DNA from 2 places in the Mesorhizobium sp. M7A.F.Ca.MR.245.00.0.0 genome. Region 2 is predicted to be linked to the other one. Evidence: predicted binding sites of a transcription regulator. Region 2 holds the regulator's gene; the other holds the start of a gene.

Region 1 (15,031 bases), on a different contig from region 2:
GATCCTCGCCGCCTTGGTGGCGGGCGCGCTGGCGGGCGCGGTCGCGGTATATGTCAGCGAGAGCCGGTCTGGCAACAATGCACCGGCACAAGCTGCCGTGGGTGACAGCAGGGACGACGTGACCTGCGCGGCCAAGAGCGACCGCGCCAAGAAAGTCGCGGCGTCGGCCACCGGTGAGGTTGCGGCACTTTTGCCGGCCGATCCGCCTCAATCCCTGAAGAGCCTTGCCTTCAATGGTCCGGACGGCAAGCCGATGACGCTTGCCGATCATGCCGGCAAGACGGTGCTGCTCAATCTGTGGGCGACATGGTGCGCGCCGTGCCGTGCCGAAATGCCGGCGCTCGATGCGCTGCAGAAGGAAAAGGGCAGCGACTCCTTTGAAGTGGTCGCCGTCAACGTCGATGCCGGCGACGATATGAAGCCGAAGAAGTTCCTCAGCGATACCGGCGTCGCGACGCTCGGCTATTACCGGGATTCGACGATGACGCTGTTCAACGACCTCAAGAAGCGCGGCTTGGCGCTAGGCCTTCCCGTCACCACGCTGATCGACGGCGAGGGCTGCCTGATCGCCCACATGAACGGCCCGGCCGAATGGTCGGGGCCGGACGCCAGGCGGCTGGTCGAGACGGCACTCAAGCCCGAGAGCCTGTAGTCTAGCGTGTGGCTAGCGCGGGTGCGGGCGCGAAGGCCAGAACGCTTCTGTCGCGCAGGCTGGCGGGTTTGCTGCCGACAGCGGGTGCGACGACGCCGGTCAGATCGCCGAATTCCTCGATGAGAGCCGGCTTGCCGATATAGTAGCCCTGGCCGATCTCGCAGGCTTCGGCGTCCAGGAACTTCAGTTCGCCGAGCGTCTCGACACCCTCCGCCAGAACCGGCAGGCCGAGCCCGCGTCCAAGTCCCAGGACGGCGCGCACGATCGCCGCGACCTGGCCGTTCTTGTCGACGGACTTGATGAATGAGCCATCGATCTTGATCTTGTCGAAGGGAAAGGCGCGAAGGTTGGAGAGCGAGGAATAGCCGGTTCCAAAATCGTCCATGGCGACGCGCACGCCCAGCGCCTTGACCTGCCGCAAGGTGGCCAATGCCCGCGGCATGTCCTTGACAAGCGCCGTCTCGGTGATCTCAAGCTCGAGCCTGCCGGGCGCCAGGCCGGAATTCAGCAAGGTTTCGTGGACCTTGCGGCTGAAATTCGTGTTGTGGAGCTGCACCGCCGAAACGTTGACGGCCACCGTCAGCGGATTTTCCCAGCGGGCGGCTTCCTCGCAGGCGGCCGTCAGCACCCATTCGCCAATCTGGCCAATGGCGCCGCTGTCTTCGGCGACCGGGATGAATATGCTCGGCGAGACGTCGCCGCGCGTCGGATGCCGCCACCGGACCAGCGCTTCGAAACCGACCATCTTCCCGCTGCTGATCTCCTTCTGCGGCTGATAGACGAGGTAGAACTCCTGGCGTGCGACCGCCTGGCGCAGTTCGTGCTCCATCACGCGCTTGTCGCGGGCCTCGGCCCCCATCGAAGCTTCGAAATAGCGGTAGGTGTCCTTGCCTTCGGTCTTGGCCCGGTAGAGCGCGGTATCGGCGTGGCTTATCAGGCTGGCCTGGTTTTCGGCATCCGATGGATAAAGCGCAATGCCGATGCTGGCCGACACCAGGCCGCCGCCGACCGAGAGCCGGTTTTCCTCGCGCATGGCGGTCAGCACGGCGTTGGCGATACGGCCCGCCTCCAACGGGTCGGTCAGGTTCGGCGCGATGATGGCGAACTCATCGCCGCCCAGCCGCGCCACCATCTGTCCTTGGCGAAGAATGCCGGTAACGCAGTGCGCAACCTTCTGCAGCATGGCGTCGCCCGCGCCGTGCCCATACAGGTCGTTGACCTCCTTGAACCGGTCGAGATCGAGCAGCAGAAGCGCAAGCTGGCCGCCTTTCCTGGTCCGGCCCATCGCAGCGATTTCCGTCTCCAGCCGGCCGGAAAAGCTGCGGCGATTGGCCAGTCCGGTCAATGGATCGAAATGGGCAAGCCGCAGGATCTCCTGTTCCGCCTTCTTGCGCTCGCGAATGTCGCGGACCGCGACCACGTTGTGAGGCTTGCCACAATAGTCGATGCTCCTGGCGATCAGCTCGACAGGAATGCTCGTGCCATCGCGGCCGCTCAATTCGGCCTCCTGCGGCTGTTCGCCGAAGCCCGACATGTCGGATCCGAAGAGATCGCCAAGCTGCATTCCGTTCAGCGTCGCTGTTGCGATGCCCGTCAATGTCGCCATGCTGTCATTGGCACTGATGATGCGGTGGCCGTCGCAGACGATCAGCCCCTCCACAGCGGCATTGGCCAGGCCGTGCATGCGGTCTACCTCGAGCTTCTGGCGACGGAAGCGCAAATCGATCCACAGCGCCGATGCCGACAGAACCAGGATCACCAGTGTGGCGGCGGCGGCCGCAAAAGCCTGCGAGGTCGGCTCGATCGTGTATTCGGATATGACGATCGAGGGATCGGGGAAGATCGAGACAGCACCCATGCCGATGAAATGCAGGGTGCAGATTGCCAGCGTCAGCAGCACCGCGCCGCCGGATGTCGCCTTCAAGGAGGGACGGCGCTGCACGACACGCAGCGCCAGCGCCGCGAGCGTCACGCCGGCCAGAAGGGAAACGGCGACAAGCAACAGGTTCCACTCGATGCGGCCCTGAACCTCGAACGCCGCCATACCGATGTAGTGCATGGCCGCGATACCGCCGCCCAGCACGGCGCCGCCGACGAGATGATAGTCGAACTCATTCCGCAAGGTGGCGATCCACATGCCGGCTGCCGTCAGAGTGACCGAAGCAGCGAGCGAAAGCACGGAAAGTGCGGGATCGTAAGCACTGGGTATGCCCGGTGTGAATGCGAGCATGGCGATGAAGTGCGTTGCCCAGATGCCGAAGCCGGTCGAAGTGGCCGCGATCATCAGCCAGGCAAGCCGGTTCCGATCGGTGGAGCGGCTTATGTGATGAAGCAGGTTGACGGCAGAGAAACAGGAAATTCCGCAGATCAGCGCGGCGAGTGCGACCAGTCTCAGATCGTGTTCGTTGACGATACAATTGTAGACCGTCAGCATTTTATTTCACCTGATCTTTGGAAATAAACAGGGCAGCAGGATTGAGTAGCGCGTTGCCGTTGAGGGATCGATAAAGTCGCCTGCAACCTTGGCGTGTCTCTTCGGGTTGCAGCGGCTGTAATCAGGGCTGACACGCCGAAAGCCGGCTTGACAGTTCCGACGGTCGTTCCTGGCGCTTGTCGTCGCGCTAAGCCGGCTAACCGTGTGGCTTTCCATGCGTCCAAGCGGAGGCGAGGTGGCGTGAGGTAAAGGGGTGAAGTTCGTCGATCTGCAACAAAACCGTTGTCTGATTGTCATGAGCGACACATATTGCCTCTGCGGGAGTGCCCCTTTCGCCAATGACAAACGGGAGATGAAACATGAAGTCCTTCGGCTTCGCGGCCGGTGTTGCCGCCACCTTTATGCTGCTTTCCTCAACCTCCGCTTTTGCTGTCACGCAGATCAGTTGGTGGCACGCCATGACTGGCGCCAATGCCGAAGTTGTCGATAAGATCTCCAAAGATTTCAACGCCAGCCAGAGCGACTATGAACTCGTTCCGGTGTTCAAAGGCACGTATCCCGAGACGCTGAATGCCGGCATCGCCGCCTACCGCGCCGGCCAGGCGCCCGACATCATGCAGGTGTTCGACGTCGGCACCGGCGTGATGATGGCAGCCGAAGGCGCAATCAAGCCGGCAGCCGATGTGTTGACCAGCGCTGGAATGACCTTCGACAAGAGCCAGTATCTGCCAGGCATAGTCGGCTATTATTCGAAGCCGGACGGCACCATGCTCTCTTTCCCCTATAACTCCTCCTCGCCGATCCTTTATTACAACAAGGATATCTTCAAGAAGGCTGGTCTCGACGTCGACAGCCCACCCAAGACCTGGAATGAGGTGTGGGAAGACGCCAAGAAGATCAAGGCGAGCGGCGCGGCCGCCTGCGGCTACACCTCGACCTGGCTGACCTGGATCCATCTGGAGAATTTCGCGGCCTGGAATGACGTGTCATGGGCCACCCAGCAGAACGGTCTGGCCGGCGGCGATGTCGAGCTCAAGATCAATGCGCCGATTTTCGTCAACCACTTCCAGGCGCTGGCGGACCTCGCCAAGGACGGCACCTTCAAATATGGCGGCCGCACCTCCGAAGCCAAGCAGATCTTCCTCGCCGGCGAATGCGGGATCATGACCGAATCCTCCGGCGGCCTTGGCGATATCGTCAAGTCCGGCATGAATTACGGCATCGGCCAATTGCCCTATGACAGCGACGCCAAGGGCGCACCGCAGAACACGACGCCGGGTGGCGCCAGCCTGTGGGTTTTCGCTGATAAATCCGACGAGGAATACAAGGGCGTCGCGGCCTTCTTCGCCTACCTGTCGAAGACCGAGGTGCAAGAATACCTGCACCAGAAGTCGGGTTATCTGCCGGTAACGCTTGCCGCCTATGAAGCGACCAAGAAGTCCGGTTTCTATGACAAGAACGTCGGTCGCGAGACCCCGATCCTGCAGATGACGGGTAAGGCGCCGACCGACAATTCCAAGGGCGTACGTCTGCCGAACCTGCCGCAGGTGCGCGATATCCAGAACGAGGAGTTCGAAAAGATGCTCGCCGGCCAGCAAACCGCGCAGCAGGCGCTCGACAATGCGGTTACGCGTGGCAATGCGGCGATCAAGGAAGCGCTGGGGAATTAGAGCGAGCGCAGGTCCTTGCTCTACGGCGCATCCACCTGTCCTGCCAGGCATCTCCCCTCGGCGAGGGGAGTTTTGCCGTCCCTTGCGATTTCGCCAACGGTCGATGATGCCCAATCCGAAACGCTCGTCAAAGCCATCTTGGCGAAGAGGGATGCTACATCGTGCCGCCCGCCTCATCACCTCGGAGTGGCTCCATGACCCCTCGCGTCGTGTTTCCCAACAAGATCCTTCCCTACCTGCTGGTGGCGCCGCAACTGGCCATCACGCTCGTGTTTTTCTACTGGCCGGCCGGTCAGGCGTTCTACCAATCCATGCTCAGGCAGGATCCGTTCGGACTGAGGACCAAGTTCGTCTGGTTCGCCAATTTCAGGAAAGTGCTTGCCGATCCGGCCTACCTGAACTCGATCAAGGTCACGGTGATGTTTTCCCTTGCGACCGCTATCGTCGCCATGTGCGTGGCGCTCCTGCTTGCGGTCATGGCAGAGAAGGTGGTGCGCGGCAAAGGTCTCTACCGCACGCTCTTGATCTGGCCCTACGCAGTGGCGCCGGCGATCGCCGGTATGTTGTGGCTGTTCCTCTTCAACCCGTCGATCGGGTCGCTGGCCTACATGCTGAGGAGTTTCGGCATCGCCTGGGATCCACTGCTCAACGGCACCCACGCCATGATCCTGCTGGTGTCCGCCGCTGCCTGGAAGCAAATCAGCTACAATTTCCTGTTCTTCGTCGCCGGCCTGCAGGCGGTGCCGAAAGCCTTGATCGAGGCGGCGGCCATGGACGGCGCCGGCGAGACCAAGCGCTTCTGGACCATCGTCTTCCCGCTGCTTGCGCCGACGACCTTCTTCCTGCTGGTCGTCAACACCGTCTATGCCCTGTTCGACACGTTCGGCATCGTCCATGCCGTCACCGGGGGCGGTCCGGGCAAGACGACTGAGACGCTGGTCTACAAGGTCTACAATGACGGCTTCGTCAATCTGATCCTCGGTGACTCGGCGGCGCAGTCGGTCATCCTGATGGTCATCGTTATCTCGCTCACGGCCATCCAGTTCCGCTATGTGGAACGCAAAGTCCATTACGGCTGAGGGCGAGCGATGATCGGCCAGTCACCGCTCCGCACCGTCATCGCCCACGCCGCGCTGATCCTCGGCATATTGATCGTTGCCTTCCCGATCTACTACACGTTCGTTGCCTCGACGCAGACGCTGCAAACGATCCTCAGGCCGCCATTGCCGCTCCTGCCCGGCGATCAGTTCTGGAACAATTACACCGAAGCGCTGTTCGGCGGTGTCGGCCGTATCGGCGGCGTCAGCGTCGGCAGGCTGCTGCTCAACACGACGATCATGGCGCTCGGCATCGCGGTGGGAAAGATCTTCATCTCGATCCTGTCGGCCTACGCGATCGTATTTTTCCGCTTTCCGCTGCGCATGACCTTCTTCTGGCTGATCTTCATCACCTTGATGCTTCCCGTCGAGGTGCGCATCCTGCCGACCTACAAGGTGATGGTCGATCTCGGCATGATCGACACCTATGCCGGCCTGATCATCCCGCTGATCGCCTCCGCCACCGCCACATTGCTGTTTCGACAGTTTTTCATGACCATTCCAGGTGAGCTGGTGGAGGCGGCGCGTGTTGACGGTGCGGGGCCGTGGCGCTTCTTCTTCGATATCCTGTTGCCGCTGTCGCGGACGAATATCGCGGCGCTGTTCGTCATCCTCTTCATTTATGGCTGGACGCAGTATCTGTGGCCGTTGCTCGTCACCAACAGCAGCAACATGAACACGATCGTCATCGCGTTGAGAAAGATGGTCTCCTTCGCCGATGCCGATACGCAATGGCACCTGGTCATGGTCACAGCGATGCTGGCCATCGTGCCACCGATCCTGGTCGTGGTGCTGATGCAGCGCTGGTTCGTTCGCGGCCTGGTCGATTCCGAAAAGTGAGAAGCTGATGGCGACCGTCGATCTGAAGGATGTGAAGAAGGTCTACCCCAGCGGTTTCGAGGCCGTGAAGGGCGTTTCAATCGCAGTTCCCGACAGGCAGCTTTGCGTGCTGGTAGGCCCATCGGGTTGCGGCAAGTCCACGCTGCTCAGGATGATCGCCGGGCTCGAAACCATCTCCTCGGGAACAGTTGCGATCGACGGCAAGATCGTAAACTCAATCGGCCCGACCGAGCGGGACATCGCCATGGTGTTCCAGAACTATGCGCTCTATCCGCATATGAAAGTCTACGACAATATGGCCTATGGGCTGCGCAACCGCGGCACGCCGAAAGATGAGATCGACAGCCGGGTCCGCGCGACGGCGAAAATACTGGAACTTTCGGCGCTGCTCGACCGCCGTCCGCGGGAGCTTTCCGGCGGCCAGCGCCAGCGTGTTGCCATGGGTCGTGCCATTGTGCGCAACCCGAGGGTTTTCCTGTTCGACGAGCCGCTCTCCAATCTCGATGCCAAATTGCGCGGCCAGATGCGCGTCGAGATAAAGAACCTGCAACGCTCGCTTGGCGTCACGTCGGTCTATGTCACGCATGACCAGCTCGAGGCGATGACGTTGGCCGACATCCTCGTCGTCATGAACGGCGGACTGGTCGAGCAAATGGGGGCGCCGCTCGACATCTATGAAAGGCCGGCCTCGACCTTCGTCGCTTCCTTCATTGGCGCGCCGCCGATGAATCTCCTGGCACTGACCGAAAGCGCCTCGGGCGCGGTGCTCGCAGACGGCACGGCGATCGCTTTCGCACCTCGGGAGGCAAGAGCTGCGACCCTCGGTTTTCGGCCCGAGGATGCCGACGTCACCTTCAATGCGGAGGCGCCGCCCGGCGCCCTCGTCCTGCCGGCGCTGGTCGAGGCGGTCGAACCGGTAGGCGCCGAAAGTTTCCTTCACTGTGCGGCAGGCGGCAACCGTATCGTCGTGCGTGTCGCGGGTCGCGCCACCGCCACGGTTGGCAACCAATTGCGCGTGGTTGCCAAGGCAGAAAAGCTGCACTGGTTCGATCAGGCAGGAAAGCGCGTCGGCTAATCCAAAAGATGCCCAGAGCGTTTCACCGTTTCACGGAAACGGCGAGCTGCTCTAACTCTTTGTTTTGACGCAATTCCAGACGGAAAACCGCTTCACAGTTTCCTAGAATTGCTCCAGCATACGGTGTTCAGGCGAAGACATGCGCCTTTCCCGATACGGTCAGCCGGACGATCTCGCCGACCGCTGGCGCGTCCATGCCCGGTTTGCGCAGGACCAGCGGCGTGTTGCCGATCGCTGCCGCATCGGGCGGATCGGCATTGTTCAAGAGCCGCACCGCGACCGTGCACATCGAGCCGGCGAATTCGGATTCCGTCACTTCGCCGAACAGCATGTCCGAGGTGCCGGACATGCCCTCGCGCGACGTTCTCTTCAGCGCGATCTGCTCCGGGCGAAGCATGATACGGGCGACATCGCGGCTGTCATTGGTGTCGACCGCGATGCGGCCGAGCGGAGAGTTGGCGAAGCCATCCGATATCTTGGCCGGCAGGATGATGGCGTCGCCAAGGAATTCGGCGATCATCCTGTCCTTCGGCTTGAGATAGAGCTCGCGCGGCGTGCCGATCTGCGAGAACTTGCCGTCGCGCATCACCGCGACCTGGCTGGCGAAGGACAGCGCCTCGGCCTGGTCGTGCGTCACCAGGATGGTGGTGATGCCGGCAGCTTCCAGAAGCTCGGCCACCGCCTTGCGCATCGAGGCGCGCAGGCCGGTATCGAGTGCCGAGAACGGCTCGTCGAGCAGCATCAGCCGGGGCTTCATCGCCATGGCGCGAGCCAGCGCCACGCGCTGCTGCTGGCCGCCGGAGAGCTCGTGCGGGCGGCGCTTGAGGATCGCCTTGTCCAGCCCGACGATATAGGCGAGCTCGACGATGCGCTCGGTGCGCTTGTCCTCGCCGCGACCCATGCCGAAACCGATATTGTCGCCAATGGTCAGATGCGGAAACAGGGCACCATCCTGCGCCACCACGCCGATGCCTCGCCGATATGCCGGCACCGCAGCGCCGCCATTGGCCAATATCGTACCGTCGAGCGTGATGTGCCCCTGGTCCGGCGCCTCGAAGCCGGCAATCAGCCGCAGCAGGGTCGTCTTGCCGCAGCCGGAAGGACCGACAATCGCCGTGCGGCTGCCGCTGGCGACGTTCAGGTCGACGCCGGCAAGGGCGGCCACCGGGCCGTACTGCTTGTGCAAGCCACCGATTTCGAGAAAGCTCATCGTCCGGCCATCCGTTTCGACTGGACATAGAGCAGCCAGGTCAAGGGCAGCGACATCGCCACCATGATGAAGGCGTAAGGTGCCGCGGAGGCATAATCAATCTCGCCGCTGTAGGACCAGAACGCCATCGCCAGCGTGCGGGTGCCGTTGGGTGCCAGCATCTGGGTAGCGGTCAGTTCGTTCATGATGCCGAGCGCCACCAGCGCCATGCCAGCCGCGGCACCCGGCGCCGACAGGCGGATCGTCGTCGACCACAGCGCCTGCAGCGGCCGGCGGCCGAGGCTGGAAGCGGCGCGTTCGAGCTCGACCGGTGCCTGCGCGATCGACGCCCGCAGGCTGACCAGCGCGCGTGGCAGGAACATCAGCGCATAGGCCACCAGGATGGTGAACAGGGTCTGGTAGAGCGGCAGCGCGATGCGCACCGTGATGGTGACCAGCGCCAGCGCTATGACAACCCCCGGCAACGAGCCGACAATGTAGTTGCAGCCCTCCAGCAGGCGCTGCAATGGCCCCGGGGCGCGGATCGAGATCCAGGCCATCGGCATGGCGGCGACGGTGGTGAGCAAGGCGCCGGCGAGCGCCAGGAACAGCGTCTGGCCAAGCGCCAGGCCGATCTCGTCCAGGCGCCAGACAGCGGCGCCGCCGGCGACAAGCCAGCCGCCGATGGTGACGAACGGCACGCCGAGCGCCAAAAGCGTGGTGACGACAAGCAAAAGCAGGCTCGGAATGGTGGCGCGCCCGAGGCTTGCGCGTTGCTGATGGCGCGCCGCACCCGAGCCGACGCGGGCATAGCGCTCCTCGCCGCGCACCAGCACTTCGAGGCCGAGCAGCACGAAGCAGCAGCTGACCAGCACGCCGGCCAGCATGTTGGCGGCCGGTCCATTGAAGGTCGACTGGAACTGGTCGACGATCGCCGTGGTGAAGGTGTCGAAGCGGATGAAGACATAGAGGCCGTACTCGGCCAGCAGATGCAGGCCGACCAGCAGCGAGCCGCCGCAGATGGCGAGCCGCAATTGCGGCAGCACGACCCGCCAGAACACGCGTCGGGGTCCAAGGCCGAGTGCGGCGGCGGCGTCCTCGAGGGCGGGATCGAGACGGCGCAATGCCGCCGACACCGGCAGATACAGGAACGGCAAATAGGCGATAACGGAAACCAGCACGCCGGCCCACAGGCCGTGCAGTCCCGGCACCATGGTGATCCAGGCGTAGCTGTGGACGAAGGCGGGGATGGCGAGCGGCGCCACGCACAGCCAGGACCAGATCCGGTCGCCCGGCAGGTCGCTGCGCTCGGTCAGCCAGGCCAGCGCAACCGACAGCACGATGGTGATCGGCACCGAGAGCGCGACCAGCAGGACAGTGTTGACCAGAAGCTCGCCGACACGCGGCCGGAAGACCAGCGCCGCGACGGTTTCCCAGCCGGTCTGCACCGCGATCCAGATGATGAAGGCGAGCGGCACCAGCGCCAGCAGCGCAACGAAGATGGCGGCGAGGACCAGCCACAGCGGTGCGCGTCGCCGGGCCCTTCGGCCTGTGCCCGAAGGCAGGCCCGAACGCGCGAGATCGACCGCGGACTGCATCAGGTCAGACGCCGTGCCGTTGCCGTCCAGCGGCAGCAATTGAAGGACCGCGATCGCGGTCGGGAACACAGCGTGTCGTCATCGACGAATGCCATCTCGAAAAACAAAATCACTCCCGCGGAAGGCGAATTCCCGCGGGAGCGTGGTCGGGTGTCCTTTTAGGACGAATGGCAACTAAAGCAAGCCGGCTGCCGTCATCAGGTCGGTGACCTTCTTGGAGTTCAGCGTCGTGGCATCGACCTTCGGCGCCTGCAGATCGGCGAGTGGCACCAGCTTCGGGTTGGAGTCCGCACCCTTGCCGACCGCGTATTCGAAGGAATCGCCTGTTTTCAGCACGTCCTGACCGCCCTTGCCGGTCAGCCATTTCAGGAACGCCTGGGCTTCCTTGGGATGCTTGCTGGAGGCCAGCACGCCGCCGCCGGAGATCGAGACGAAGGCGCCCGGATCCTGGTTCTTGAAATAGTGCAGCTCGACATTCTTGCTGTTTTCGCCGGTCTTGGCCTGATCGCCGAAGTAGTAATAGTGATAGATGACGCCGCCTTCGATCTCGCCGGCATTGACCGCCTTCATCACCGTGCTGTTGCCCTTGTAGGCGGTGAAGTTGGTTTTCATCGCCTTCAGCCAGTCGGCGGTAGCGGCTTCGCCCTTGAGCTGGAGCAGGGCGCTGACGATGGCCTGGAAATCGGCGCCCGACGGGGAGGCGGCCCAACGGCCCTTCCAGCTCGGATCGGCGAGGTCAAGCATCGACTTGGGCAGCTGGTCGGCGGTCAGCTTGGTTTTGTTGTAGGCAAAGACCGTGCTGCGCGCGGCGACGCCGACCCATTTGCCGCTGGCCGGTTGATAATCCTGCGGAACCTGTGCCAACGTGTCGGCATCGACCGGCGCGAACAGGCCGGCGCTCTCGACCAGCGCCATGGCCGGTGAGTTTTCCGTCAGGAACACGTCTGCGGGTGAAGCAGTGCCCTCGGCGACGATCTGATTGGAGAAGTCGCTGTCGCCGCCATTGCGCACCGTGACCTTGATGCCCGTTTCCTTGGTGAAGCCTTCGGCCCACGCCTTGGTCAGGCTTTCGTGCTGGGCGTTATAGACAATGATGCCGGCATCCTCGGCCATCGATGGGCTGGCGATCAGCATGATTGCCAGCGCCGTGGCGCCGGCGAGGGTGGAAAGAGCATATTTCATGACATTGTCCTAAAGTTCGGGTTGGCACCGGCTCACCTACCGATACCTGACAGGCTTAGTCAACATTGGTGATCTGCTTCAATCGGTCGCTGAAGCACAAACGCTTGATATCGGGCTCACAATTCCAAGCATGAAGGGACCCGAATGGAGTGCCGAATTCAAACCGATGGTTGATCCGCGGGCCGGATGAATGGGGCGGCTTGCAGACCGTGGAAAAGCACCGAATGCCGCCTGACGACCCTGGGAAGGTCCAAGCACCAGCCTTTGGCCTGCGTGAACAAGGCCTCCAGCAGTACAGCTATTTCCAACCGGGCGACGTGTTGACCCAGACAGGCATGCAGTCCGGTGCCAAAGGCAAGGGCCGACGAAATGCCGGAACCCAAATCCAACCGGTCGCCCGCCGGAAAAACAGAAATGTCTCGATTGGCGCTCGCTAGCACGGGTACGACGGCCTGCCCGGCTTTTATGGTTGCGCCATCAAATTGCAAATCTTCCGCGGCGATGCGCGCTCCGGCATAGTGAACCGGAGCGCAAAAACGGAGCAGCTCTTCGGCTGCTGAAAACCAACTGACTTTCCCATCTTCAAGCAGCGAAAGCTGTTCTGGGAAGCGTGCAAGCGCGACCAGCGCATTGCCGAAGGTATCGACGACTGTCGCCTGCCCGGCAAAGAGCAGGAATACGATGTTTGCAATGGCATCGTCTCTCAGCCAGCGGCCAGCCTCGACTTCGGCAAGCATCTGAGCTGAAATACCGTTTGGGCGCACAGTACCGTGTTCTATCACGCTGGATACCCATGCCTCCAACCGGCGGCAGGCATCGGTTGCGTCTTCGTCTACGCCGCCGGCCCTTATTTCCAGGGCGTTGGCCATAAGCTGTGCGTCGGCGCCAATCCGCCAGGGATCGTCCATGTCGATACCAAGGATCTGTTCCAGGCCTGAAAACGCTAGCGGCAGGCCTATATCACGAACCGCGTCGAACTCCGGTTTTTGTACAGCTGCCTGCGTAAGTTCCGACGCTTTGGCCGCAAGCCGGTCGAATAGCCCGTTGCTGGAGGAAAAGCTTAGCGAACCAGCCAATGGGCGGCGCAGGCGCATGTGCCGCGGCGGGTCGGACAGCAGCATGGAACGGGTCAACAGGTCCAGGGCCGGATTGGCGCTGATCTTTTGCCTGACCTCCTGATAGGCGCCCGGCGGTGCCTGCAGCAACAGCGGGTGTTTCAAGGCCTGGGAAACAAGCGCATGGCTGAACACGTAGAAGGCTTCACCGACCTCGGGATAAGGAGGTTTGCCCCAACTGGCGCCTCCTGAACTCCGACGACGGGCGAATTCGGGAAACGCATCGCTGCCATGGGCGATGGGGTCAAATAGATCAGCCTGATCTGTCATCGGGCAAGATCGACAGCAAAGATAACGCGAAATCCGCCGGAACTCATGTCTTCAGGTAGAAAATCGGACGCGAGATGTAGAAATTCGCACCGGAGAACACGGTTATAGAACCGCAGTAGCGGATCCCTCGTTATGGATTCCACCGAAGGCATGACACCGGTCCGATGCCAATCGTCGATGGTCCGACGAAATTCCGGATCCGGCCGAACCTTGTCGGGCAACTCGTCCTGTGCTCCCGCGTAGGACGGGCAACGTCCGTCGCCGACCAACCAACGCGCACCGACCTGCCGTCCATAGTCAGACATTTGCGACAACAGGCGGCGTGCCATGTCGGTGCCGCGGAATTCGGGTCGCACACCAAGATTGTACACGTAGAGTGACCGTGCAGGTTGGCTCCTGGCAAGCGAAGAGTAGGCGGAGAAGGTCTTGGGGAACCTTCCCGTATCGTGCGGATCTTGGCTGGTTTCCACGAAGCAGATCGCGCCGGCAACAAGGTTCTCAACCATGGCCAGGATCATTGTATGCCCGAGCGAAAGCCGGTGGTGAATTGTTTTTTCGCTGGCACCGAGTCTTCCCCAGGCCGCGGCCTCCATCGCGGCCATGCCCGGAACGTCGTCTGCCATAAGTTGTTGAAATACGATCATCTTCATCGTCGAAAGGCGGCTCGTAATTGCGATATCGAATCGATAATTTTCTGATACCAGCTGTTGATGAGTGCATGAGTAGGGGCGGGTTGTCTCATGATCTTCTATGTTTGCCATCGCTTGCATGCCTATACCCTGGCAAGCCTGCTACTCTATTTTCGAACAGATTTGCAGGGTTCTGTGCGCTTTGTCCCCTATGACGAACGGGAGCATCTGCTTGAGATCTCCAGAGGCACCGTTCTTTGGACGGATTTGGACCGACTGAGCGAAGCAGAGATTGAAGCATGCTCCAATCTCAGCCAGCGGATGAAGTCGCAGCAGCCTGATCTGTTTCAACTCAACCATCCCCGAAAAAGCCTTCAGCGTTTCGATCTATTGCGTATGCTGTTCGCGGACGGCATCAATGATTTCAATGTATACAGACCCGAAAGTCTGCCGGCGGGAATGCGTTTCCCTGTCTTTCTGCGTGACGAGACGGGCGCCGCTTATAAAGTGCCGCCGCTGTTGCAATCGCCGGTGGAACTCGGCCAGGCGCTCTCTGACCTGGGTACGATGAATTTTGTTCGCCCCATGGTGGTGGAGTTTGGAGCAAAGGCAGGTGCCGATGGCAGCTACCGGAAATACTCGGCATATCGGATCGGCGCGCGCAGTTATGCGCAACACTGCTTCGCCAGCAAGGAGTGGTTCATAAAGGTACAGGGAGGCGGCATGTCGCGGCGACATCGGGTCGAGCATACCGCCTTTGTGCGCGACAATCCGCATGCGGTAGAGCTGATGCCGATTTTCGAGAAGGCGGGGATCTCATATGGCAGGATCGACTACACCATTGTCGATGGTCGTATCCAGGTTTTCGAGATCAACACCAATCCCACTGTATTGAACGACCCGCCCACACCCTTCGACAGATACGATTCGTTGCCTTACGCCAACATGCATGCAGATGCCTTGGCACAGCTGCCATATGCTAACGATCCCCTATCCACTCCGGTTATCGATGAGACACATCTCCAGATCTTGGGCCGCCTGAAAAACAAGTACCGTCGCAGACGGATGAAGCTGACCGTTCGAAAGGGCTTCAGGTCTTTCCGGGACGCCATGTTCGGCGCCAAGCCTTGAGTTCTCGAACAAGAGCGCTGGGCAATATCGCACTGGCGATCGGCGCGCGGTGTGCCGCAATCTTTCGTGATTTGCCGATAGTTTGGCTTGGACATTATTTCGCCGGCCACGTAACAAATCAGCGCCGAGACGCGAAATTCGGGGGAGTG
Region 2 (15,031 bases):
GAGAGCAACGCGCTCCCGTCCGGCTTTTCTTCATAAAGGCCGGCTGATTCCCAAATCGCCGGCCAGCCTCGACCGAATCGAGCAAGTCCCTGATTCCGGTGACAAAGCGGGGCTGCGTCGGGAGTGCCGGCCAGGCGGCATTCTGCTCATCCCGATGACGCGTTACCGGGGTGACATCAAACTGTCATGCGACTGTTATAATCGAAGGCTATTGGCCTCAGCGGGCGCCGACTGACGAGCGCCGAGAGACCATCTTCCGAACAGGAGCAGGCCACATGAAGAAATTCCTCTATACGGCGTCGGCCGCTGCGCTTGCGCTCGCCGCGACGTCCGGCTTCGCCGCCGCGCGCGACCAGATCCAGGTCGCCGGATCATCGACAGTGTTACCTTATGCCAAGATCGTCGCCGAGCAGTTCGGCGAAACATTCACCAACTTCAAGACCCCGGTCGTCGAATCCGGCGGCAGCGGCGCGGGCATCAAGGAATTCTGCAAGGGCGTCGGCGAAGATACGATCGACATCGCCAACTCGTCGCGTCCGATCAAGGCGGACGAACTCAAGTCCTGCGCCGACGCCGGCGTGAAGGAAGTCCAGGAAGTCCGGATCGGCTATGACGGCATCGTCTTCGCCACCGACATCAAGGGCCCGGATTGGGCGCTGGTTCCCGCCGACATCTACAAGGCGCTCGCGGCCAAGCTGGTCGTCGACGGCAAGCTCGTCGACAATCCGAACACCAAGTGGAGCCAGGTCAATCCGAAGCTGCCCGACTGGGACATCGCCGCCTATATTCCGGGCGAAAAGCATGGCACGCGCGAAGTGTTCGAGACCAAGCTTCTCGATGCCGGCTGTGACAAGGCTGCTCTCAAGGCCGCCGGCATTGCCGACGACAAGGAAATCGGCAAAACCTGCATCGCCATCCGCAAGGACGGCAAGGCCGTCGACATCGATGGCGACTATACCGAGACGCTCGCCCGCATCGACTCCAACAAGACCGGCGTCGGCGTGTTTGGCCTCGCCTTCTATGAGAACAATGCCGACAAGCTGAAGGTCGCCACCGTGGAAGACGTCGTGCCTTCGACCGAGACGATCGCCAGCGGCAAGTATCCCGTCTCGCGCCCGCTGTTCTTCTACGTCAAGAAGGCGCATCTGGGCGTCGTTCCCGGCCTCAAGGAATATGTCGAGTTCTTCCTTGACGACCAGATGGTTGGCCCGGAAAGCCCGCTCGCCGAATACGGCCTCGTTGCTGCTCCGGATGCCGAGCGTCAGGCCCAGCGTGACGCTTTCGCCGCCGGAAAGTCGATGTAATCAGCTGCCGAACCGGGGTGCGGGCCAAATCCCGCGCCCCGGTTTCATCGCAGGCCGCAATGGCGGCTGCGTAAGAATTTCTCTTGGGGTGGGTCCATGTCGTCCTTGCTCGTACTGGCCATCGTCGTTGCCGTCGGCCTGGTTGCCTTTTTCATCGGTCGGCAACGTGCCGCGGCCCAGGACAATGGCAAGGTCAAGCCGCATTCGCGCGCCCACTATCATGGCTGGTGGGCCTTCCTGCTCGCCGTTCTGCCTGCCCTTTTGCTGCTTGCCGTCTGGACCGTCGGGTCTTCCGTCTATCTGGACCGACACATTCACACTGCCTTGCCCGAGCTCACCGTCGACAGCAAGGTTGCCAGTGAGGCACTGGATGTCAGCCTGGTAAAGAGCCTCGCCAGGGGCCTGCGCAAACTCGATGCAGGCACACTGGCCGCAATGCCGGCCAGCTTTGCCGAGCTGCAGCCGCTGCTCGCCGCCAAGGGTGTGGCACTGGCGAGCGACACGCAGGATTACATGATCCCGATCGCCATCGAGGCGAACAAGGTCCAGGACCGGCTCGGCCTGTTCGGCGCCATTGTCATTCTCGTTTCCTCGATCGCCGGCGCCTTCTATGCGCTCAGGCAGATCGAGCCGCGCGCCAGGGCCCGCAACAATGTCGAGAGGCTGATGCTGTGGGGGCTGCTTGCCGCCTCCACCATCGCCATCCTGACCACCATCGGCATCGTGCTTTCGATGCTGTTCCAGACGATCACCTTTTTCGAAAGCGTCTCGCCGATGAGTTTCTTCTTCGGCACCGTCTGGGATCCGCGTTTTGCCGCTGCCGGTTCGGGCGGCAGCCAGGGCCAGTTCGGTCTGATCCCGCTTCTTGCGGGCACGCTCTACATCGCCGCCGTCGCGCTGCTGGTTGCGGTGCCGGTCGGGCTGATGTCGGCTGTCTACATGGCCGAATATGCAACGCCCAAGGTGCGCTCGGTGGTCAAGCCGGCGCTTGAACTGCTGGCCGGCATACCGACCATCGTCTACGGCATCTTCGCCGTCGTCACGCTTGGGCCGTTCCTGCGCGACCTGTCCGCGGCGCTGACCGGCGGTTCGCCCTTCATCCAGGGCCAGAGCATCTTCACCGCCGGCCTGGTCATGGGCGTCATGCTGATCCCGGTCGTGTCCTCCCTTTCGGACGACATCATAACCGCGGTGCCGCGCGCCATGCGCGACGGGTCGCTTGGCCTCGGCGCGACCCGCTCCGAGACGATCAAGCGGGTGATCCTGCCGGCTGCACTGCCCGGCATCGTCGGCGCCATCCTGCTGACCGCCTCGCGCGCCATCGGCGAAACGATGATTGTCGTGCTGGCGGCGGGCGTCGCCGCCAACCTCACCATCAACCCGTTCGAGGCGATGACGACCATCACTGTCAAGATCGTCAACCAGCTCACCGGCGACCTCGAGTTCAATTCGCCGCAGACGCTGGTCGCCTTCGCACTCGGCCTGACGCTGTTCGCGCTGACGTTGGTGATGAACATCGTCGCGCTCTACATCGTGCGCAAATATCGGGAGCAGTACGAATGACCGACATTTCCATGGATACGATGGTCAGGGCGGCGGCCCATCCGCGCCGCGACATCGGCCTGAAGGCCCGTTACGCCGCCGAACGCCGTTTCCGCATCTATGGCGTCGTGGCGATTTCCGTAGGCCTGGCGTTCCTGGCAATCATGCTGATCACCATCGTCTCGAAAGGCTACACCGCCTTCTGGCAGACGACGGTATCACTGCCGATCTCGTTCGACGAGAAAGTGATCGATCCTTCCGGCAAGCGTGCAACCGATCCGAGCGTTCTGATCAAGGCAAATTATCCCAGGCTCGCCGAAAACGCGCTTGTGGCCAAGCTCGGCATCTCTCCTGATGACAAGCCGATGATCCAGAAGCTCAAGGGCTTCCTGTCGGAAGGCGCCCGCGTCCAGTTGCGCGACATCGTTGCCGCCGATCCGTCCGTGATCGGCACGACACGCAACGTCAACATCCTCGCCGCCGCCAATCTCGACTCGGCTTTCAAGGGCCAGATCGACCTCAGTGTCGAGGAAGCGCGACGCAAGGTCTCGGACCAGCAGATCACCTGGATGAACAAGCTCAAGGCCGAGGGCGCGATGGCCGAGCACTTCAACAGCGGCCTGTTCACCTACGGCGCCTCCAGCCGCCCGGAAACCTCGGGCATGGGCGTGGCGATCATCGGCTCGTTTTATATGATGGTGATCGTGTTGCTCCTGGCGCTGCCGATCGGCGTCGCCGCCTCCATCTATCTGGAGGAGTTCGCCAAGAAGAACCGTTTCACCGACCTTATCGAGGTCAACATCAACAATCTGGCAGCGGTGCCGTCAATCGTCTTCGGCTTGCTCGGCCTCGCGGTGTTCATCAATTTCCTGGGCATGCCGCGCTCCGCCGCTTTCGTCGGCGGCCTGGTGCTGACACTGATGACGCTGCCGACGATCATCATCGCGACGCGCGCTGCACTTGCCGCGGTGCCGCCGTCGATCCGCTCGGCGGCTCTCGGTCTTGGCGCCTCCAAGATGCAGATGGTGTTCCAGCACATCCTGCCGCTTGCCGCACCCGGCATCCTCACCGGCACCATCATCGGTCTAGCGCGTGCGCTCGGTGAAACCGCGCCCCTGCTGCTAATCGGCATGGTCGCCTTCGTCGCCGATCCACCGACGACGCCTTTCGATCCGGCCACCGCGCTGCCGGTGCAGATCTATATGTGGGCGAACGAGGCCGAACGCGCCTTCGTCGAGCGCATGTCGGGCGCGATCATCATCCTGCTCGTCTTCCTCATGGCCATGAACATCACCGCGATCGTGCTTCGGCGTCGGTTCGAGCGGCGCTGGTAGAAAAAAGGCATTTTGGTATGAACATCATGACCGAACAGTCCCTTGAAAATGCAGTGGGCGATAAGATGAACGCCAAGTCGAACGAAGTGATCAAAATGCGCGGCGACAAGGTCGGCGTGTTCTATGGCGAGAAGCAGGCGCTGTTCGATGTCAATCTCGACGTCCGCCTGAATCAGGTGACGGCGCTGATCGGCCCCTCCGGCTGCGGCAAGTCGACCTTCCTGCGTTGCCTCAACCGCATGAACGACACCATCGATTCCGCGCGGGTAACCGGCAAGATAACGCTCGACGAAGAAGACATCTACGACAAGAACATCGATGTCGTCGAACTCAGGGCGCGCGTCGGCATGGTGTTTCAGAAACCCAATCCGTTCCCCAAGTCGATCTACGAGAACGTCGCCTATGGCCCGCGCATCCACGGATTGGCCAAGCGCAAGGCCGACATGGATCAGATCGTCGAGTCGAGCCTGAAGAAGGCGGCAATCTGGAACGAGGTGAAGGACCGTTTGCAGGAACCTGGCACGGGTCTTTCCGGTGGCCAGCAGCAGCGTCTGTGCATTGCACGCGCCATCGCCGTGTCGCCCGAGGTGATCCTGATGGACGAACCGTGTTCGGCGCTCGACCCGATCGCCACTGCTCGCGTCGAGGAACTGATCGACGAACTGCGCCAGAACTATACGATCGTCATCGTCACCCATTCGATGCAGCAGGCAGCGCGCGTGTCGCAGCGCACCGCGATGTTCCATCTAGGCTATCTGGTCGAGGAGGGCGCCACCGACAAGATGTTCACCACCCCCGACGACAAACGCACCCAGGACTACATCACCGGCCGGTTCGGCTGAGCTCAGGCATATGAGGGACGAAGATCATGGGTGAACATACCGTTGCATCTTTCGATGAGGATCTGGAGCAGATCAGCCAGCTGATCCGCGACATGGGCGATCTCGCCCGCTCGATGGTCAGTGGCTCGACCAAGGCTTTGCTCAATTCGGACAATGCGCTGGCGCAGCGCGTGGTTTCCGATGATGCCATCATGGATGCGCGCCAGCGCGAGCTGGACGATCGCGCCATCACGCTGATCGCCAAGCGCCAGCCAATGGCCAACGACCTGCGTGCGGTGGTCGGTTCGATCCGCATGGCCGGCGACCTCGAGCGCATCGGCGACCTTGCCAAGAACATCGCCAAGCGCGTCGGCACTGTCGGGCTGAGCGTCACGCCGCACGATCTTTCGCATTCGATCGACGCGATGGCGCAGCTGGTGCTGATCCAGGTGCAGGGGGTCGTCGACGAGTATGCCGCCGCTGACGCGGCAGCGCTTGCCACGCTCAGAAACAATGACGAACGCATCGACGTCAAATACACCTCGGTGTTCCGCGAGCTGCTGACCTACATGATGGAAGATCCCCGCAACATCACGGCGTGCACGCACCTGTTGTTTTGCGCCAAGAACCTCGAGCGGATCGGCGACCACGTGACCAACATCGCCGAAAATGCCTACTATGTTTTGACCGGCACGCAGCTGCCAGCCAATCGTCCGAAGCAGGACGAGACGGCAATGTCCGCGCCAGCGGCATAACAGGGGTGACCAGCCGATGATCGCACCACGCATCATGGTGGTGGAGGATGAGGAGCCGCTAGGCGTGCTGCTCCGCTACAATCTTGAATCCGAAGGTTACCAGGTCGAGGTGGTGACGCGCGGCGATGAGGCCGAAATCCGGCTGCAGGAGAACGTTCCCGATCTTCTGGTGCTCGACTGGATGGTGCCTGCGGTTTCGGGCATCGAACTCTGCCGGCGCCTGCGAATGCGTCCCGAGACCGAGCGGCTGCCGATCATCATGCTGACCGCGCGAGGCGAGGAAAGCGACCGCGTGCGCGGCCTGTCGACCGGCGCCGACGACTATCTGGTCAAGCCCTTCTCGACGCCGGAGTTCATGGCCAGGGTCAAGGCGCTGCTGCGCCGGGCCAAGCCGGAAGTGCTGTCCAGCGTGCTCAAGGTCGGCGATATCGTGCTCGATCGCGAGTCGCACCGTGTCTATCGCAAGAAGAGCGAGATCCGGCTTGGGCCGACGGAATTCCGCCTGCTCGAATTCATGATGCGCCATCCAGGCCGCGTGTTCTCGCGCAGCCAGCTGCTCGACAATGTCTGGGGCGAGACGATCTACATCGACGAGCGCACAGTCGACGTGCATGTCGGCCGGCTGCGCAAGGCGGTCAACAATGGCCGTATGCCTGATGTCATCCGCACGATCCGTGGGGCCGGATACGCCATCCGAGAGGACTGAACTCCCTCGTTTGAACTCACGCCACGTTCTTGCCGCCGAAACCGGATCTCGCCTGCACGCCCGGCGCAAAAATCTCCTGATCGACGAAGATCAGCGCCCGCATGGCGCAGCCTTCGCGGATCAGCGGCAGTTCGTTCGGCTCGGTGTCGAAGGAAATCGATTTGGAATGCTGGCCGCCGGCGGTCTGGGCAATCGCTTGCCGCAATGCCGGCTCGATCAGGTCGAAGGCGGCGGCGCTGACACCGACCATGGCGACCGGCGCCGGATCGATCAGCGCGAACAGGCTGCCGAGGCCGTAGCCGAGCGCTTCGCCGGCCTTGCGATAGGCTTCCCGTTCGGGTCCGTCACCTTCGCGGGCCGCGGCAGCCAGGGCGCGCATGTCGGCGTCGCTGACATCGGCAACGGGTTCTGCATCCTCGCCCATCTGCCTGGCGTTGCGCCATATGGCGTAATTGCCCGCATAGGCTTCGACGCAGCCGCGCCGTCCGCAGCGACATAGCGCGCCGTTCGGCCGATGGATCATGTGGCCGAATTCGCCGCCCGAAGAATGGGTGCCGGTGAACAATTCGCCCTTCAGCACCAGTCCCATGCCGATGCCGTGCGACAAAAGGATAGCGATGAAATCGTCGCGGTAACGATCGGGGTCGCGCCAGCGCAGCGCCACCGCCATCATGTTGCAGTCGTTCTCCATTATGGCAGGGATGCCGAACTCGTCTTCGAATATGTCAGCGAAGGCGATGTCGGTGTGCGGCGTGATCGGCGACCACAGCATGGCGCGGGCACGGGTGTCGGTGATGCCCTGGATGGCCAGCGCGATGCGGGCGATGCTGCGCACGTCCAGGTCGGGATCTGCCAGGCGGCGCCGCACGATGGCCGTGCATTCCCCGATCAGCGACTCGCGCGACATCGTCAGCGTGTCCAGCCGGCGCTGTTCCTCGGATATTACCTGGCCGGCATAGTCGATGACGGCGACGGAGAGGAAGTTCAGCGACAGCACCACGGTCATTACCGCGACCGCTTCCGGATTGAGACTGAGGCCGACCTGCGGCCGGCCGCGTTTGAGCGAGCCGGCCTCGCTCGGCTTGCTTTCGGTCAGGATGCCTTCGACGATCAGGTCGGATGAAATCGCCGAGATGGTCGAATGGCTGAGGCTTGTGGTCGCGGCGATCTCGGTTCGCGACGGCTGTCCGGCGCGGCGCACTGCCGCGATCACCATGGCGCGGTTGCGGCGGCGCAGATCGTCGTGGCGGATTCCGACCGACATGTTCTTTCATATCCTCCCGGTCGCCGCGGTTCCTCCTGCCCCTGGAACGCTGTCGGTGACGCCGGTAAATACTGGCAGAAGCTGCACGCCGTGTCATTTATTTATTCCGAGACTCGAAAAAAACTCGAAATGACATCAAAATCCATCAGAATCGATGTTGACAGCGTTCGGGCGTTGGCCCAGTGTTTTTTCGAGGCTCGAAAAAATAGAGCCTTTGTGCCGGCCCTCGGGTCAGTTTGGTCGCGCCATACGCGGCGCAGGGAGGATAATATGAAAAGATTCACGGCCGCCATCCTGGCGGGTGCCGCCATGTCGCTGACGCTCGCGTCTGTCGCGCAGGCGAAGGACAAGGTCGTCGGCGTTTCGTGGTCCAACTTCCAGGAAGAACGCTGGAAGACCGACGAAGCCGCCATGAAGACGGCGATCGAGGCCGCTGGCGACAAGTACATCTCCGCCGATGCGCAGTCCAATCCCGGCAAGCAGCTTACCGATGTCGAAAGCCTGATCTCGCAGGGCGCCAATTCCCTGATCATCCTGGCGCAGGACGCTTCGGCCATCGGCCCGGCCGTGCAGAAGGCGCTGGACGAAGGCATTCCGGTCGTCGGCTATGACCGGCTGATCGAGAACAAGGACGTCTTCTATCTGACCTTCGACAACAAGGAAGTCGGCCGCATGCAGGCCCGCGAAGTGTTCAAGGTCAAGCCGGAAGGCAACTACGTCTTCATCAAGGGCTCCGGTGCCGATCCCAATGCCGATTTCCTGTTCTCGGGCTCGATGGAAGTGCTCAAGGAAGCCATCGACAGCGGCAAGATCAAGAATGTCGGCGAAGCCTACACGGATGGCTGGCTGCCCGCTAACGCCCAGAAGAACATGGAACAGTTCCTGACCGCCAACGACAACAAGGTCGACGCGGTGGTCGCGGCCAATGACGGCACTGCCGGTGGCGTCGTCGCGGCGCTGACGGCTCAAGGCTTGGCCGGCACCGTGCCGGTCTCGGGTCAGGACGGCGACCACGCCGCGCTGAACCGCATCGCCCTCGGCACGCAAACCGTGTCGGTGTGGAAGGACGCGCGGGAGCTCGGCAAGAATGCCGCCGAGATCGCCTCGCAACTGGCCGACGGCAAGAAGACGAGCGACATCGCCGGCGCCAAGGACTTCACGACGCCGGGCGGCAACACCGTCAAGTCGCTGTTCCTGACCCCGGTTGCCATCACCAAGGACAATCTCAACGTCGTCATCGACGCCGGCTGGATCAAGAAGGACGAAGTCTGCGCGGGTGTCGCCGCCGGCACCGTGGCGGCCTGCAACTGATCCGTACCACTTTGAAATATCTGAACGCCGCGGCCCAAAAGCCGCGGCGTTTTCTCAAAGAATTCTGTTTCCGCATCATGCGGATAGCTTCTAGGCTGGGCTCCGGCATGCGCGTCAGACGGCCAGCCGGTGGGAGGAAACCATGACCGATACGACGTCAAACCCGCAGACCGATACGGCGCGCGCGTCGGAACTCGGCGCCGTCGCCCGGTTCCTGAAGGCGACCGAGATCGACACCCGCATGCTCGGCATGATCGGCGCGCTGCTGGTCATCTGGATTGGGCTGCATGTCATTTCCAGCCTGCGCCTTGGCGTCAATCCGCTCGATTTCGACAGCCGCACCTTTCTCACGCCGCGCAATCTGTGGAACCTGTCGGTGCAGACATCCGCGGTTGCCATCATGGCCTGCGGCATGGTGCTGGTCATCGTCATGCGCAACATCGACCTGTCGGTCGGTTCCGCCGAGGGCCTGATCGGCATGGTGATGGGGTTTGCCCAGGTGCATTTCCTGGTGCGCTTTGTCGGGCTCGAACTCGGCAACCCGTGGATCTGGGTCCTGGCACTGGTCATCGGCCTGGCGCTCGGCCTGTTGATCGGCGCTTTTCAAGGCTTCGTCATCGCCTATCTCGAAGTGCCCGCCTTTATCGTGACGCTGGGCGGCTTGCTGGTCTGGCGCGGTGCCGCCTGGTGGGTCACTTCAGGCCAGACCGTGGCGCCGCTTAACGCCACTTTTCAGCTGATGGGCGGTGGGCCGGCGGGATCGATCGGCGCGACCTGGAGCTGGGTCGTTGGGATCGTCGCCTGCCTCGCCGTGGTGTTTGGGCTGTTCAACGGGCGGGTGCAGCGCAAGCGTTTCCGGTTTCCGCTACGTCCGATCTGGGCCGAGGCGCTGCTTGGAGTCGTCACCTGCGGCGCCATCATGGGTGCGGTCTGGCTCGCCAACTCCTACCCCTGGCCGATCGGCATCGTGAACAGATATGCGGCCGCCAACAACATCACCGTTCCCGAAGGCGGCCTGTTCATCGCCCACGGTATCGCCATACCGGTGCTGATGGCGGTCGCCGTCGGGCTGGTCATGACCTTCATCACCAACCGCACCCGTTTCGGCCGCTATGTGTTCGCCATCGGCGGCAATCCCGAGGCGGCTAATCTCGCCGGCATCAACACGCGATGGATCACCATGAAGGTGTTCATGATTATTGGCGTGCTGGCCACGATTGCCGCGGCGATCTCCTCGGCCCGGCAGAATTCGGCCACCAACGTGCTTGGAACGCTCGACGAACTGCTCGTCATTGCAGCCGCCGTGATCGGCGGCACGTCGCTTGCCGGCGGATCGGGAACGATCATCGGCGCCATGCTGGGCGCGCTGCTGATGCAGTCGCTGCAGTCCGGCATGGTGCTGCTCGGCGTCGACTCGCCGCTGCAGAGCATCGTCGTCGGGGCCGTACTGGTCATCGCCGTGTGGCTCGACACCGTCTATCGCAAGCGCGTCTAGGAGGGCATGCCATGAATGACAAGACTGCTCCTGCAGCTACCGCGCTGATCGACATGAGGAACATCTCGATCGCGTTTGGCGGCATCCGCGCCGTTGACGACGCCTCGATCGATCTTTTCCCCGGCGAGGTCGTGGCGCTGCTCGGCCACAATGGCGCCGGCAAGTCGACATTGATCAAGATCCTGTCCGGCGCCTACAAGCGCGATTCGGGCCAGATCTTCGTCAACGGCGAGGAGGCATCGATCTCCAATCCACGCGACGCCAAGAAATACGGCATCGAGACGATCTACCAGACGCTGGCGTTGGCCGACAATGTCGACGCCGCCGCCAATCTGTTCCTCGGCCGCGAGCTGATGACCGCCTGGGGTACGCTCGACGACGTTGCCATGGAGGCCGAGGCGCGCAAGGTGATGGGCCGGCTCAATCCCCGCTTCCAGCGCTTCAAGGAGCCGGTGATCAAGCTGTCGGGCGGCCAGCGGCAATCGGTGGCGATCGCGCGTGCGATCCTGTTCAACGCCCGCATCCTGATCATGGACGAGCCGACGGCGGCGCTTGGTCCGCAGGAAACGGCGCAGGTCGGCGAACTGGTCAAGCAGCTCAAGTCCGATGGCATCGGCATCTTCCTGATCAGCCACGACATCCACGATGTGTTCGAGCTTGCCGACCGGGTCTGCGTCATGAAGAACGGCCAGGTCGTTGGCACCGCCCGCACCACCGATGTCACGCAGGACGAGGTGCTGGGGATGATCATTCTTGGCAAATGCCCGCCGGGCGCCATTCCAGGACCGGGCGCGCTGAAGATCGCGGCCTGAGATCAAGCCAGCTCGCGGTTGCCGGACACGTGATATGCCAGCCGTAAGGATGGCTTGGCCTTGGCATTGTGTTGGCACGGCGACTTGCCCATAAAGGTCCGATATCGCTCAGGGACCGCACGATCCGTTGAAGAAGCTTTTCCCGATCATCGCCTTTATCGCCGTCGCACTAATCAGCATGGTGATGGCAGGTTTCGCCTATTTCGCCACACAGGAAGCCGCGCGCATCAAGTTCGAGGCGACTGCCGACGACGCGCTCAACCGGATCGAGAGCCGCATCGACCTGCATCTGTCGCTGCTGCGCTCGACGCAGGCCCTGTTCGACGCCCGCAATGGCGATATTTCTCGCAATGAGTTCAAGGCGTTCTTCAACGCGCTCGATGTCGACAAGAATTTCGCCGGCTTGCGCGGCATCGGTTTCCTCAGGCTGGCAAAGACGGGCGACGAGGCGACGGTCGAACGCGATATGCTGCACGATTATGGCGTCAGTCATCCAATCTACCCGGATACCACGCAACCCTGGCGTACCCCTATCGTGCTGTTCGAACCGCTGGATCCATCCAACCAAGCCGCCATCGGCTACGACATGTTCAGCGAACCGATGCGGCGTGTGGCGATCGAAAAGGCGATGTCCGACGACCAGCAGCACGCCAGCGGGTTGGTGCAACTGGGCCAGGACACGGGCGCCTCGCAGACGTTCACCGGCTTCTTCGTTTTCGTGCGGCTCAATGTCGAAACCGCTCCCGACGTCATCAATGCTTCGAGATCCTCGACATCAGGTTTTCTCTATGCGGCCTTCCGGGCTCGCGATCTGTTCCAGACCGCGCTCAGCCGGTCGCCGCTACTGCCGGTCAACACCGAAATCTATGACGGCGATGGTGCCGTGAGCGGCGACAATCTGCTGTTCCGGTCGGAGACGCCGCCAGCTTCGACTTTCGGGGACAGGCTGCTGGTCACCCGAAAGATCATCGTCGCCGGACGGCCATGGACTGTCCTGTTCCGGCCGACAAGCGCCTTCTCGCAGCCGTCGTCGCGCGCCATTCCCGTGATGCTGGGGCTATTCGGCCTGCTGTTGGCGGGCGCCATCGCGCTGGTGGCGCGATATCAGGAGCGGGCCTATGAGGCAGCGTCGCGGTTGCACGAAACCACGGAAAAGAGCCTGATCGAAAAAGACCTGATGCTGCAGGAGATGAAGCATCGCATCAAGAATTCGATCACCAGGGTGCTGGCGATCGCGCGCCAGACGGCATCGCGGGCTACCGACGTCAACGAGTTTTCCGCATCCTTCTCGGCCAGGCTGCAGGCGATGGCAGCGTCCCAGGACATGCTGACGCGCTCTCGTTGGCAGAAGGCCGATCTTGGCGATCTCTTGCGCATCGAACTCGGCCAGGTGTTCGGCAAGGAGTTGCCCGAGGGGCTGCTGTCAGGGCCGCAGGTGCTGCTTGACGAAACCACGACGCAAGCGCTCGGCCTGACCTTCCACGAACTGGCGACGAATGCGCTGAAATACGGCGAAGCCGGCAATTCCGTGGGGGCACTGAAAGTGGATTGGTCTCTGGAAGGGCGTGGGCGCGACAGGACACTGGCCCTGAACTGGCGCGAAAACGGGCAGAAGAAACTCGAAGCTCCCGCCGAAACCGGCTTCGGCACCAAGCTGATCGATCTCAACGTGACGCGCGAATTACGCGGTACGATCAAGCGCGACTACCAGGCCAATGGGCTGAACGTGGAAATCAAAATTCCACTCGCCAATTGAGCGCGACCTTCTCCCGAAAAGGATCAAGCGTCCGGACATGAAAAATCCGAAGGCCAGCGGACCAGCCTCCGGATCGACGTTTCGATTATCGCCGAATTAGTTGCAGCGAGCCGTGTAGATCCGGCCGCGATGATCGCGATATTGGCAATAGCCGTTGCGCAGATTGCGCACCAGCAGGCCGGAACCGGCGCCAACGGCCGCGCCGATCAGCGCGCCCTTGCCGCCGCCGACCAAGCCGCCGACACCGGCGCCGATCAAGCCGCCGCCAACCACGTCCTGTTCGGTCGAGGTGCAGCCGCTGACGGCAACCACCGCAACCAGGGCAATAATCATCTTCCGCATAGAGTCACTCCTCACTTTTTGTCCTCACTTGGTAAAGCTCCAGCTGCCATTTAGCATGAAATGACGGCCTTTGCTGCTGCAATCTATTGTTGGTGAAGATAGTCTTTTTCTGGGCCTGCCGCGTTCGACGCCATTACCAGGCTGGAAATTGCCAAAGAAGCGTCAAGCGTACCATCGGCGCGCACGTTCCAGACTATCTGATCATAGTCGTCTTCAAGCACCGGATCGACGGCAAGACATTTGGCGACGATGTGATCAGCCTGCCCTTGCACGTCGCCCAAGACGAATGGGCGCTCGGCCACACATTGCTCGGCGGTCGCGAAAATGCTGACGGGCACCTGGAGTTCACGGCAGTCGGCCATCGTGTTCGAGCAACCGATGACCAGCAGCAATGCAGCGATATGTTCCATGGCGGGAAAGTCCTCTCGCCATAGTAACGGTCTACATCAGCCAAAGTTCCTGGCGCGCTGGGCCGGGCAGGGAAATAAGACGGCGACAATTGATTCTGTCGCCGGCCGAAACCAGCTGGCCTCAATAGACAAGCTGGTACAGGGCGACCACCACGATCACCGCCACCAAGGCCAACGCAACAAGGCGCAAGGCTCCGTTGGGGACAGGGGCCAGCGGTGGCGCGGATGACTCGGAGTCCTCAAACTCGCCCATGGAAATCCGGGCGGCCTGCTCCAGTCTGTTCATATCGGCAACCGTCAAGGCATTCCCTCCCGCACCATGCTGCAAATCCTGCTGCGGAAATGTTCGGTGATGCAACAGGTTCCAGCGGTATCTGGGAAAAACAGCATCTGCTTTTATGGTGAACAGCTGGTTAAGAAAGCTCGGGTCGCTCAATCCGTCTCGAAATTGCCGTGTGGAACGACAAGGCGGTACTCGAGACGGCCAGCCGCGATTTCGAGCGTCGCCGTTCCGTTCAGTGACGCCGGCACGACCCGTTCGAGTGCGACGCTGCCGAAGCGCTTCTCGCTACGCCTGACATCACTGGCTCCGATTGCCTCGGCCCATGTCAACGACAGGGAGGTTCCCGTGTCGGCTGCGGTCAGGTTGGCTGTAACATTGACGAATCCATCGGGCCGCGACAGGGCGCCATAGCTCACCGAATTGACGGCGAGTTCATGCATCGCAAGGCCGATATGCAGGGCAGCGTTGGGATTGAGATAGGGGTTTGCCCCCTGAAACCGCAGGCTGCGAACCGGATCGCCGCCGTAGCGGCCCACCTGGCCCGATACGAGTTCGCGAAGTGCGGCGCCCCGCCAGTTGGAAGAGGTCACGAGATCCTGGGACGAAGCCAGCGATTGCAGCCGGCCGCGAAAACGTGTCAGGAAATCGCCGATGCTGTCGGAGTAGCGACCGGTCTGGGTGGCTATGCTCTGGATGATCGCCAGCAGGTTTTTCGAGCGATGGCTCACCTCCCGCAACAGCGTCGTCAGGGTCTGCTCACGGCGCTTCTGCTCGGTCGTCTCGACCATCGTGGTGACGACGCCTTGCACCGTGCCGCCATCGCCGTGGTCGGCATCGATCCAGACCTCAAACCAGCGGCTGCCATCCTCGACGGGAACGCTGATCTCGAGACGTTG

The links. The regulator PhoB, encoded in region 2, activates phosphate uptake and scavenging genes when phosphate is short. The targets are predictions, from matches to a motif close to TGTCATNNANCTGTCAT.
Region 1: ugpB (sn-glycerol-3-phosphate ABC transporter substrate-binding protein UgpB) is a predicted target of PhoB. The motif match lies at 3,367-3,383, and genes of this name have one in related genera.

What each region holds. Positions count from the first base shown of each region.
Region 1 is NZ_RZTE01000049.1:11,049-26,079, forward strand. It holds gene EOB80_RS30110 (TlpA disulfide reductase family protein) at 1-652, shown strand, start outside; gene EOB80_RS30115 (EAL domain-containing protein) at 654-3,086, opposite strand; gene ugpB (sn-glycerol-3-phosphate ABC transporter substrate-binding protein UgpB) at 3,446-4,756, shown strand; gene ugpA (sn-glycerol-3-phosphate ABC transporter permease UgpA) at 4,951-5,835, shown strand; gene ugpE (sn-glycerol-3-phosphate ABC transporter permease UgpE) at 5,845-6,693, shown strand; gene EOB80_RS30135 (sn-glycerol-3-phosphate import ATP-binding protein UgpC) at 6,701-7,768, shown strand; gene EOB80_RS30140 (ABC transporter ATP-binding protein) at 7,896-8,978, opposite strand; gene EOB80_RS30145 (iron ABC transporter permease) at 8,975-10,555, opposite strand; gene EOB80_RS30150 (iron ABC transporter substrate-binding protein) at 10,730-11,737, opposite strand; gene EOB80_RS30155 (cytochrome P450) at 11,896-13,122, opposite strand; gene EOB80_RS30160 (N-acetyltransferase) at 13,119-13,772, opposite strand; gene EOB80_RS30165 (hypothetical protein) at 13,863-14,882, shown strand.
Region 2 is NZ_RZTE01000030.1:31,266-46,296, reverse strand. It holds gene EOB80_RS24915 (substrate-binding domain-containing protein) at 276-1,304, shown strand; gene pstC (phosphate ABC transporter permease subunit PstC) at 1,401-2,867, shown strand; gene pstA (phosphate ABC transporter permease PstA) at 2,864-4,180, shown strand; gene pstB (phosphate ABC transporter ATP-binding protein PstB) at 4,198-5,022, shown strand; gene phoU (phosphate signaling complex protein PhoU) at 5,049-5,756, shown strand; gene phoB (phosphate regulon transcriptional regulator PhoB) at 5,773-6,462, shown strand; gene EOB80_RS24885 (ROK family protein) at 6,479-7,726, opposite strand; gene xylF (D-xylose ABC transporter substrate-binding protein) at 7,997-9,037, shown strand; gene EOB80_RS24875 (sugar ABC transporter permease) at 9,180-10,532, shown strand; gene EOB80_RS24870 (ATP-binding cassette domain-containing protein) at 10,544-11,344, shown strand; gene EOB80_RS24865 (CHASE domain-containing protein) at 11,472-13,100, shown strand; gene EOB80_RS24860 (membrane lipoprotein lipid attachment site-containing protein) at 13,197-13,442, opposite strand; gene EOB80_RS24855 (hypothetical protein) at 13,526-13,852, opposite strand; gene EOB80_RS35510 (hypothetical protein) at 13,974-14,288, opposite strand; gene EOB80_RS24845 (sensor histidine kinase) at 14,285-15,031, opposite strand, start outside.